DNA from 2 places in the Bacillus sp. 0209A genome. Region 1 is predicted to be linked to the other one. Evidence: predicted binding sites of a transcription regulator. Region 1 holds the regulator's gene; the other holds the start of a gene.
What was found. The regulator Rex, encoded in region 1, represses fermentation and respiration genes when NADH is low (regulators of the CRP and FNR family bind a similar motif). The targets are predictions, from matches to a motif close to TTGTGAAATATTTCACAA.
Positions count from the first base shown of each region.

Region 2: V6D44_RS07220 (YwiC-like family protein) is a predicted target of Rex. The motif match lies at 1,537-1,554, and genes of this name have one in related genera.

Region 1 is NZ_JBAIZV010000004.1:343,342-347,864, forward strand. Features, by position in the region: gene V6D44_RS16755 (YdiK family protein) at 1-94, shown strand, start outside; gene tatC (twin-arginine translocase subunit TatC) at 133-897, opposite strand; gene tatAY (sec-independent protein translocase protein TatAY) at 904-1,077, opposite strand; gene V6D44_RS16770 (redox-sensing transcriptional repressor Rex) at 1,099-1,746, opposite strand; gene moaC (cyclic pyranopterin monophosphate synthase MoaC) at 1,743-2,255, opposite strand; gene V6D44_RS16780 (ABC-F family ATP-binding cassette domain-containing protein) at 2,381-4,309, shown strand.
Region 2 is NZ_JBAIZV010000002.1:393,912-398,434, reverse strand. Features, by position in the region: gene V6D44_RS07230 (nitrate reductase subunit alpha) at 1-783, opposite strand, end outside; gene V6D44_RS07225 (Crp/Fnr family transcriptional regulator) at 1,004-1,480, opposite strand; gene V6D44_RS07220 (YwiC-like family protein) at 1,624-2,343, shown strand; gene fnr (fumarate/nitrate reduction transcriptional regulator Fnr) at 2,377-3,093, opposite strand; gene narK (nitrate transporter NarK) at 3,193-4,380, opposite strand; gene argS (arginine--tRNA ligase) at 4,515-4,523, opposite strand, start outside.

The DNA.
Region 1 (4,523 bases):
CTCCATCCTGCTGATGGTGTTCGCCGCTTACAACATCAGCATTTCATTTAAGATGTTCGCCTTTTCATTGAAAATCAAAAAGAACCAGAAATAAAGAAAATCCATTTCTCCGTATGAGAAATGGATTTTTTATTATTGCCCGGAAGACACGTCCTGATCGGAAGCGCTGCTTTTCTGTGCTTTCCGATAGGCGGCCCTCGATATAAAAATACTGATTTCATATAAAATCAACAGCGGAACAGTGACCATCATATGAGACAAAAGCTCAGGAGGAGTAATCAGGGCAGCGATCACAAGCAGCGCAAAATACGCATACTTTCTGATTTTCGCTAAGAACATGGGTGTCACAATTCCAAGCCTTGTCAAAAACATGAGAATGACCGGCATTTGGAACAACAGTCCGAACGGAATTGTCAGCTGCAGAAGAAAATGAAAATACTCATTAATTCCGATCACCTGATTGACATTCAAGTCCTGAGAGATTCGCTTCATAAAATCAACAACAAAAGGAAATAAAATATAATACGAAAAAGATAAGCCCGCTAAAAACAACAAAACAGAGATCGGAATGTAACCGAGCGTTACTCTTCGCTCTTTCTCATAGAGGCCTGGACTTACAAAAGCCCAAAGCTGATAAAGAATAACCGGGGAGGTCAGAACAATGCCGATGATAAACGCAAACTGCATAAACACAAAAAGCGGATCTGTCAGGTTAAACGCGTTAAGCGTAAGCTCCTTCGCTTCATCTGTTTTTTGCAGATACACAATAATCGGCTTCGCTAAGAAAAATCCCGCGATAAAAAAAACGACAAACGCCAGCGCCACAACCAGCAATCGTTTTCGAAGCTCAGCAATATGCTCCAGCAGCGACATTTGATTCACATTCATTCGTGTCACCCTAACCTACTGATCTTCTTTCTTTTTTTCCTCTTCATCACTCGTTAATCCTTTAGTAGCGTTTTTGAATTCACGAAGTGTGTCTCCCGCTGCTTTCCCCAGTTCAGGCAGCTTTTTAGGACCGAAGATAATTAAAGCAACGATTGCGATAACAGCAAGGCTTCCAGGACCGATCGGCATATGTGGGCTCCTCCTTTCCCTCTATTCGATTTCCTCCAAAACTGAATAATGCTTCAAGAAATAAACCAGTGATTGAAGCTCTACAGCTAAATCTATATGATGAATTCGAATGTGTTCCGGCACATTCAAGCGGGCCGGCGTAAAGTTAAGAATACCCTTGATTCCTAACGCGACTAATCTGTCTGTAATAGGCTGAGCAGCAACTGCTGGCACTGTTAGAATGGCAACTGATTCATTTTTTACGTACTGTTCAAGGTCATTAAGGTTATAGACGGGCACGCCGCCTACCTCAGTTCCTATTTTACTCTCATTTATATCAAAAGCCATAGAAATTTTTGTGTTATTATTTTTTGTGAAATTATAGTGAAGAAATGCCGTTCCCAAGTTCCCGACACCAATCAAGATGACGTCTGTCATCTCATCCTGATCAAGCGTTTTGCGGAAAAAAGACAGCAAATAATCCACGTTATATCCATATCCTTTTTTGCCAAGAGCTCCAAAATAGGAAAAATCCCTGCGAATCGTGGCAGAATCAACCTTTACGGCATCACTGAGTTCAGCGGAAGATACACGCTGTTTTCCTGACGCATGCAGATTCTTTAAAAAGCGATAGTAAAGCGGCAGCCTTTTTGCCGTCGCCTGCGGAATTTTTGATTGATCCTTATTCATTTTTGGTCCTCCAAATTATACTCGGATAGTTCTCTTTTAAAGTCACCGTTTTTCCCGCCTGTCTTTTCCAGCAAGAAAGTAGGGCCGATGACCATCCCCTTATCAAGGGCCTTGCACATATCGTAAACGGTAAGAGCGCACACCGATGCAGAAGTGAGCGCTTCCATTTCCACACCTGTACTCCCTTTCGTCTTGACCTGTGCTTTTATATGAAGTATAACTTCTTTTTCTTTTATTTTCCAGTCGAACGATATATCTACTCCGCTCAGTGAAAGCGGATGGCACATCGGAATGATATTGGACGTTTGCTTTGCCGCCATAATGCCTGCCACTTGTGCAACAGCCAGTACATCTCCTTTGCCGATATCGTGACTTTGTATTTTCTCGTACACTTCATTCTTCATGTGTACGCTTGAAACAGCCGCCGCAGTACGGACAGTCGAAGATTTTTCGCTTATATCCACCATCTGGGCTCTTCCCTGTTCATTAAAATGAGAAAATCCATTCATATTAAAACTCTCCTTAAAAAGATCATACACTATTTTCTTCTCTATGTCTTATTCGGCCAATGTATTGTTTGCTGACTTCTGATTCATAAGCTACACTTAACTTATTATAGCAGAGGTGAAATAATATGATGATCTTACAAGTTAATCAGCTGTCCAAATCATTTGGTGCTGATACTATTTTAAACAATATAAAGCTGGAAGTCAGAAATCGTGATCGCATCGCCATTGTAGGTAGAAATGGTGCGGGAAAATCTACGTTGCTTAAAATTATCGCAGGCCAGCTATCATACGAAAAGGGCGAAGTCATTAAACCGAAAGATATTACAATGGGATATCTCGCCCAGCATACGGGCTTGGATTCTAAGCTTACCATAAAAGAAGAGCTGCTGACTGTTTTTGACCACTTAAAAGCAATGGAAAAGGAAATGCGGGCTATGGAAGAAAAAATGGCGGCAGCTGATCCCGATGAATTGGAAAGCATCATGAAAACCTATGACCGGCTTCAGCAGGATTTCAAAGATAAAGGCGGCTATCAATATGAAGCGGATGTCAGATCTGTGCTGCATGGCCTCGGCTTCAGCCATTTTGACGATTCTACACAGGTGCAAAGCCTCAGCGGAGGCCAGAAAACAAGACTGGCCCTAGGCAAGCTTCTGTTAACACAGCCTGATTTGCTCATTCTTGATGAGCCGACAAACCATCTCGATATTGATACACTAACCTGGCTTGAACATTATTTGCAGGGCTATTCAGGCGCCATTCTCATCGTTTCTCATGACCGCTACTTTTTGGACAAAGTGGTAAACCAAGTATACGAGGTATCTAGAGCGGAAAGTAAAAAGTATCACGGCAACTACAGCGCTTATCTCGACCAAAAAGCCGTGCAATATGAAAAAGATCTTAAAGTGTATGAAAAGCAGCAGGATGAAATCGCAAAGCTCCAGGACTTCGTAGACCGAAATCTGGCAAGAGCCTCTACCACAAAAAGAGCGCAAAGCCGCCGAAAGCAGCTTGACCGAATGGAAGTCAAGGCAAAACCGCTCGGCGATGAAAAATCCGCAAACTTTCATTTTGATATTACAAAACAGAGCGGAAACGAAGTCCTGCGTGTTCAAGATCTCACAATCAGCTATGAAAACCAGCCGCCGCTTTTAAAAGAAGTGTCTTTCATGCTCACAAGAGGAGAAAGCGCCGCGCTTGTCGGCCCAAACGGGATCGGTAAATCGACATTGCTGAAAACATTAATGGACACCCTGAAGCCAGATCAAGGAACGATCTCATACGGCTCGAATGTCAGTGTCGGCTACTATGATCAGGAGCAGGCTGAGCTGACTTCCTCCAAACGTGTCCTTGATGAGCTGTGGGATGAGTACCCCGGGCTTCCGGAAAAAGAAATCAGAACTTGTCTCGGGAACTTCTTGTTTTCCGGAGATGATGTATTGAAACCCGTGCATTCACTGAGCGGGGGTGAAAAAGCAAGAGTGGCCCTTGCTAAGCTGATGCTTCAAAAAGCGAATTTTCTCATCCTTGATGAACCGACAAACCATCTGGACTTAGATAGCAAAGAAGTTCTCGAAAACGCGCTGATTGATTATCCAGGCACATTGTTATTTGTCTCACATGACAGGTATTTTATTAACAGAATCGCCACAAGAGTCTTGGAGCTATCTTCAAACCATATAGAAGAATATCTGGGCGATTACGATTATTATACGGAGAAAAAAACAGAACAGCTTGAACTGGAGAAAATGAATCAGCAAGAGGAAACAGAAAAAACGCCCGCCACGGTAAAGTCTGACTCCAAACGTTCCTACGAAGAAGAAAAAGAATGGAAAAAGAAAGAACGCCAACGGCTCCGGCGGATTGAAGAAATTGAAACCACTGTTCAAACCATTGAAGAAAACATCAGCCGCAATGATGAATTGCTTTGTGACCCGGAAGTCTTTAAAGATCACGAAAAGGTACAAGACATCCATGCAGAAAACGAGAAACTCAATCAGGAGCTGGAGATTCTTTTATCCGAATGGGAAGAACTATCCACAGAAGAAGCTTAAAAAAAGTCAAGCACCTCTTTTTTGAGGTGCTTTTTATCCACAGAAAATAACCTTTTAGGCAAACAAAGTAAGCGCTTTATACACATTATCCACAAAATATTCTGAATTTATCCACTTTATTAACAGTGTCTTCAGCCCTTTATCCATCTATATCTCCATAATTACTCACAGACATGTGGATAAATTGAGAATTATCTGTTAATAAAAGATAAAA
Region 2 (4,523 bases), on a different contig from region 1:
AACGTTGGAGCCCCATGTGATGATATAGCCTGAATTGTACCAATCACTGCTTTCCGGAACGTCTGTCTGGTCACCCCAAATTTGCGGGGATGCCGGAGGAAGATCCGCATACCAATCATAAAAACTGAGCATAGGGCCGCCGATTAAAGACATAAATCGGGAGCCTGAGGCGTGGCTGAGCATGGACATGGCCGGAATCGGAGAAAAGCCGACATTCCGATCTGGACCGTATTTCATGACTGTATAGAGCAGAGAGGCTGAAATCAGCTTCAGTACCTCCGGCCATTCAGCGCGCACAAAACCGCCTTTCCCTCTTGCTTTTTTATAAGACTTCGCTTTTTCAGGGTTTTCAACGATTGATTTCCAGGCTTCCAATGGATTTTGATGAGCCTGCAGAGCTTCACGCCATAAATTGATCAGCACACCGCGCACGTATGGATATTTCACACGGAGCGGGCTGTAGATATACCAAGAAAAACTGGCCCCCCGCGGACAGCCTCTCGGTTCAAAATCAGGCATATCAGGGCCTGTTGATGGATAATTCAAGTTTTGTCCTTCCCACGTGACAATTCCGTTTTTCACATATATATTCCAGCTGCATGACCCCGTGCAGTTGACACCGTGGGTGGAGCGCACGACTTTGTCGTACTGCCATCTGTTTCTGTATACATTCTCCCAATCGCGATCTTCGCGGGTCGTTTGGCTATGTTTATTTGAATGGTGTTCAATAGGAGAGAAATAGTTTAATCTCCTAAACAACGGACTCATTTTCTTTTTCTTCATGAGCGTTCACTCCTTCCGAGTCACAGGTGATGCTAAGTTCACTATAAACAGAGACAGCGTGTTTTCTTGTGAACTATGTCACACACTCTGCTTTTTTCACAAAATGTTCACACTGAGAAGAAGGAACAGACTTTCACAGGAAGTGATGAGGGCGGCGTTCAGGCAGGACACCTGAGTCATTAGCCGCTTTTCATTCAAAGATCAAAAAAACCGGTTCTATTTAAGAACCGGGCTCGGCGTTTTTATCTTGTGATGTATGCAGATAACGCAAAAATAGTTGATAGGAACAAAAGACATTTTGCTGAAGTACCGCCAAAAAATTCATTTGCAGCTGTGGGTTGTAAGTCATCATTTTTTTAAATATATAAAAAGGGATTTTGAGAATAAGAATGTCCGAAGAGGCATTGACTGAAATAAAAGGCGATAAATACAGCCCGCCTTTTTCATCAATCGGAAACACATCGCCTTTTTCCCACAGCGCAACGGTTTTCGATCCTTCAGGGAGCCTGCTGTCCATCAAACGGACACTGCCTTTTAATACAATATAAACGGATTGAGAATGAAGAAAGGATGAAGCATGATCAGATGAGCCGCCGATAAACGTCCCGTTTTTCAGCAAAGTTTCGACAATGGATAGAGGCACTTCATTAAACATAGGGAGTTGTTTCAGAAACAATAAATAGTCACACTGATTCATAGGAAAGCCTCCTGTGCTAAGGATAGCTTTAGTGTAGCTCGATTGAGCCTGTACGGCAGTGATGTATTTCACAGCCTGTATGATGTATGTCACTTATCGGGAGAGTGACTGCATTTATAATGAAATAAAAAAGGAGGATTTCGATGAAGGCGCTGATTCCGAAGCAGCACGGCGCATGGGCGATGCTGCTGATTCCATTTTTGCTTGGGATGGTCAAGGGAGGTCCCGTTTTCTGGCATCTTCCGCTTTTCCTAGGCTTGCTTTTCCTTTACTTGATGGTCTGCCCCATCACACTCGCCATGAAGAAGAAACAGATTAAATCCTATCAAAAGTGGATATGTTATTACGGTGTTCCGGCCTGCTGCTTTTTGATGATCCCTGTCTTTTATAAGCCTGCGCTCATCTGGGTTGGCGTTTCTCTATTTCCGCTTTTTCTCATTCATACGTATTATGCCCGCCGAAAAAACGAACGAGCCCTAGTGAATGATATTGCGGGTGTCTTGTTCTTTTGTTCAGGCGGGCTTGCGAGCTGCTGGCTGGGGGCGGGAACCCTTGACGGCTGGGCTTGGTTTATTTTCTTGCAATCTGCTTTATTTTTTATCGGGAGTTCTTTTTATGTAAAGTCGGTGATCCGGGAGAGAAAGAACAGGTTTTTTGCATACTATTCATGGGGATATCACCTGCTGCTCCCCTTTTTATCCGCTCTTCTCGGAGCAGGATGGGCATTTCTTGCTTTTATCCCAAGCAGTTTGCGGGCATGGTTTTTTCACGGAAGGGATTGGCCCGCGAAAACGATCGGCATTCTGGAAATCGTGAATGCCTGCTTCTTTTTTGCTGTTATGTGTTTGTTTATCACTAGATAAAAAACCAAGGACCGCCGGCGGTCCTTGGTTTTTTCAGTCAATATTGCAAATCTCCAGCGGACAATTTTCACACTCGATCTCGCATCGTAAATAGTCCCGCTTGTGCAAAATAATTTTTCCGGATTCGTCTATCGAAATCACCCCTTGTTTGCGGAGGTCTCCGAGCATACGATTGACGCTTTCCCTTGCCGCCGCGCAAAACTTTGCCAAGTCTTGATTTGTCAGCGCGATGTTAATCAGAATGCCGTCGCTTCGTTCCACCCCGTAGCTGTTCGATAAACGGATAAGAGTGGAGTAGAGCGCCCCCTTTTTGCCGTGAAGAAGCAGATCCCTGATTTTAGACTGGATTTTCCGAAGGTGGGTGCTCATCCATTTCATAAATTCAAATGTCAAAGCACCGTTTTGGATTAATTCCTTTTCCAGCTTGTTTTTATTAATGACGAGCACCTCGCCATCCTCTAGCACCTTTGCACTGAGCATATATCTCGGTTCTTCAGTGAAAAGTGTTAATTCCCCGACAATATCATTTTTTTGGCAGATTCTAAGGGTCAGATCTTTTCCGTCAGATGTCAGTTTGCCGATTTCAATGAGTCCTGATTGAATAAGATATAGCTCTTCTGCATCCATTCCTTCCCGAAACAAATACGTGTGTTTTTCCATTTTTCTTTTCGTACTGATCGATTCCAGCAATTCATGCAGATCGCTGGAAAGAAGATCACTATCAGATGGTCGGACAGAGAGAAAATTCATGAGCTCACCTCGAAGAAAGTCACGTTGCGTATGTTTATTGTAACGTGAATTGTTTTGCACCCATCGAGAAAAAACTAACAATCTTGTGAATGACCAGTGTTAGCTGACGCTCTGGCTGTTTCTCTCCGTGTGCATTTTCATTCTTTCTTGCCAATACATCCAAATGACAAGGACAAAGCTGGCTAACGCTACTTCCGAAAGCGCCATAAAGCCGATCGCGTATTGGCCTGTTGCCTGAAATACACTCGCCAATATCAACGGAGGGAAAAAACCGCCTAATCCCCCCATGGCAGACACAATACCATTGGCAATCCCCGCTTGCTTTGAAAAATAGAAAGGCACCAGTTTAAAAACGGTTCCGTTTCCTATACCTGAGCAGACCGCCACCGTTATTGACCCAAACGTATAAAGGCCGATCGTCGGCGAGAACGATAAGATAATGCCTGATAATGTAAGTCCCGCAAAAACGAACATCAGGATGCGGAGCGGGCTCAATTTGTCAGCCAAGAATCCGCCCGCAGGCCTGAGCAGCGTGGAGACGGCAATAAAGCCGGCCGTCCGCAAACCGGCGTCCGCAGGATTAAGACCAAAGTGCGCTACCAGAAAGTTCGGGAGATAGATGGTGAAGGCGACAAAGGCGCCAAACGTAATAAAATAAAACAGGCTTAGAAACCAGAGGACGTGATTTCGGTAAACGGTTTTGATTTGAGCTTTTACGGAAACATTTACTTTCTTCTCATGCCGATCGCCAAACAAAACGTGCAGCAACGCGAAAACAGCCAGCAGAACCATATACATTTGCACGGTTGCTTTCCATCCCGCAGTCTGGGCGATAACCGGCGCCGCAAATGTGGTAATCGCGGTTCCGATGTTTCCGGCCCCGTAAATTCCATTGACGAAACCGTGCTTTTCTTTCGGATAATACTTCGGAAGGGATGTCACCCCAATGGAGAATACTGCCCCCCCGATCCCTAAGAAAAAACCGCCTGCGATTAAATCAAACAAAGAATCCGCGATACTGATCCAAAACACCGGAAACAAAAGCAGGATGAAGCTGATCATAAACATCAGCCGCGCGCCAAACCTGTTCGTTAAATACCCTAAAGGAATGCGGAGAAGCGACCCGAGGATCACGGGAATCGCCGTCACTATAGAAATCTCGCCTTTGCTTAAATGAATATCTAATGTGATTTGGCTAATGAGTGATGAAATCAGCACCCAAACCATAAATCCTGCCACCAAGCTTAATGACTGTAACGATAATTGAATATGTTGACGGTTGAACATTCGGCTTGCTCCTTTCAATGATTCAATAATCAGTCCTATCATACAAAAACTCGGCAAACAAGATTGTGAATTACATCACACGTTTTACATATAAAAAAAAGACAAAGCCCGAAGACTTTGTCTTTTCATCATGATTACATTTT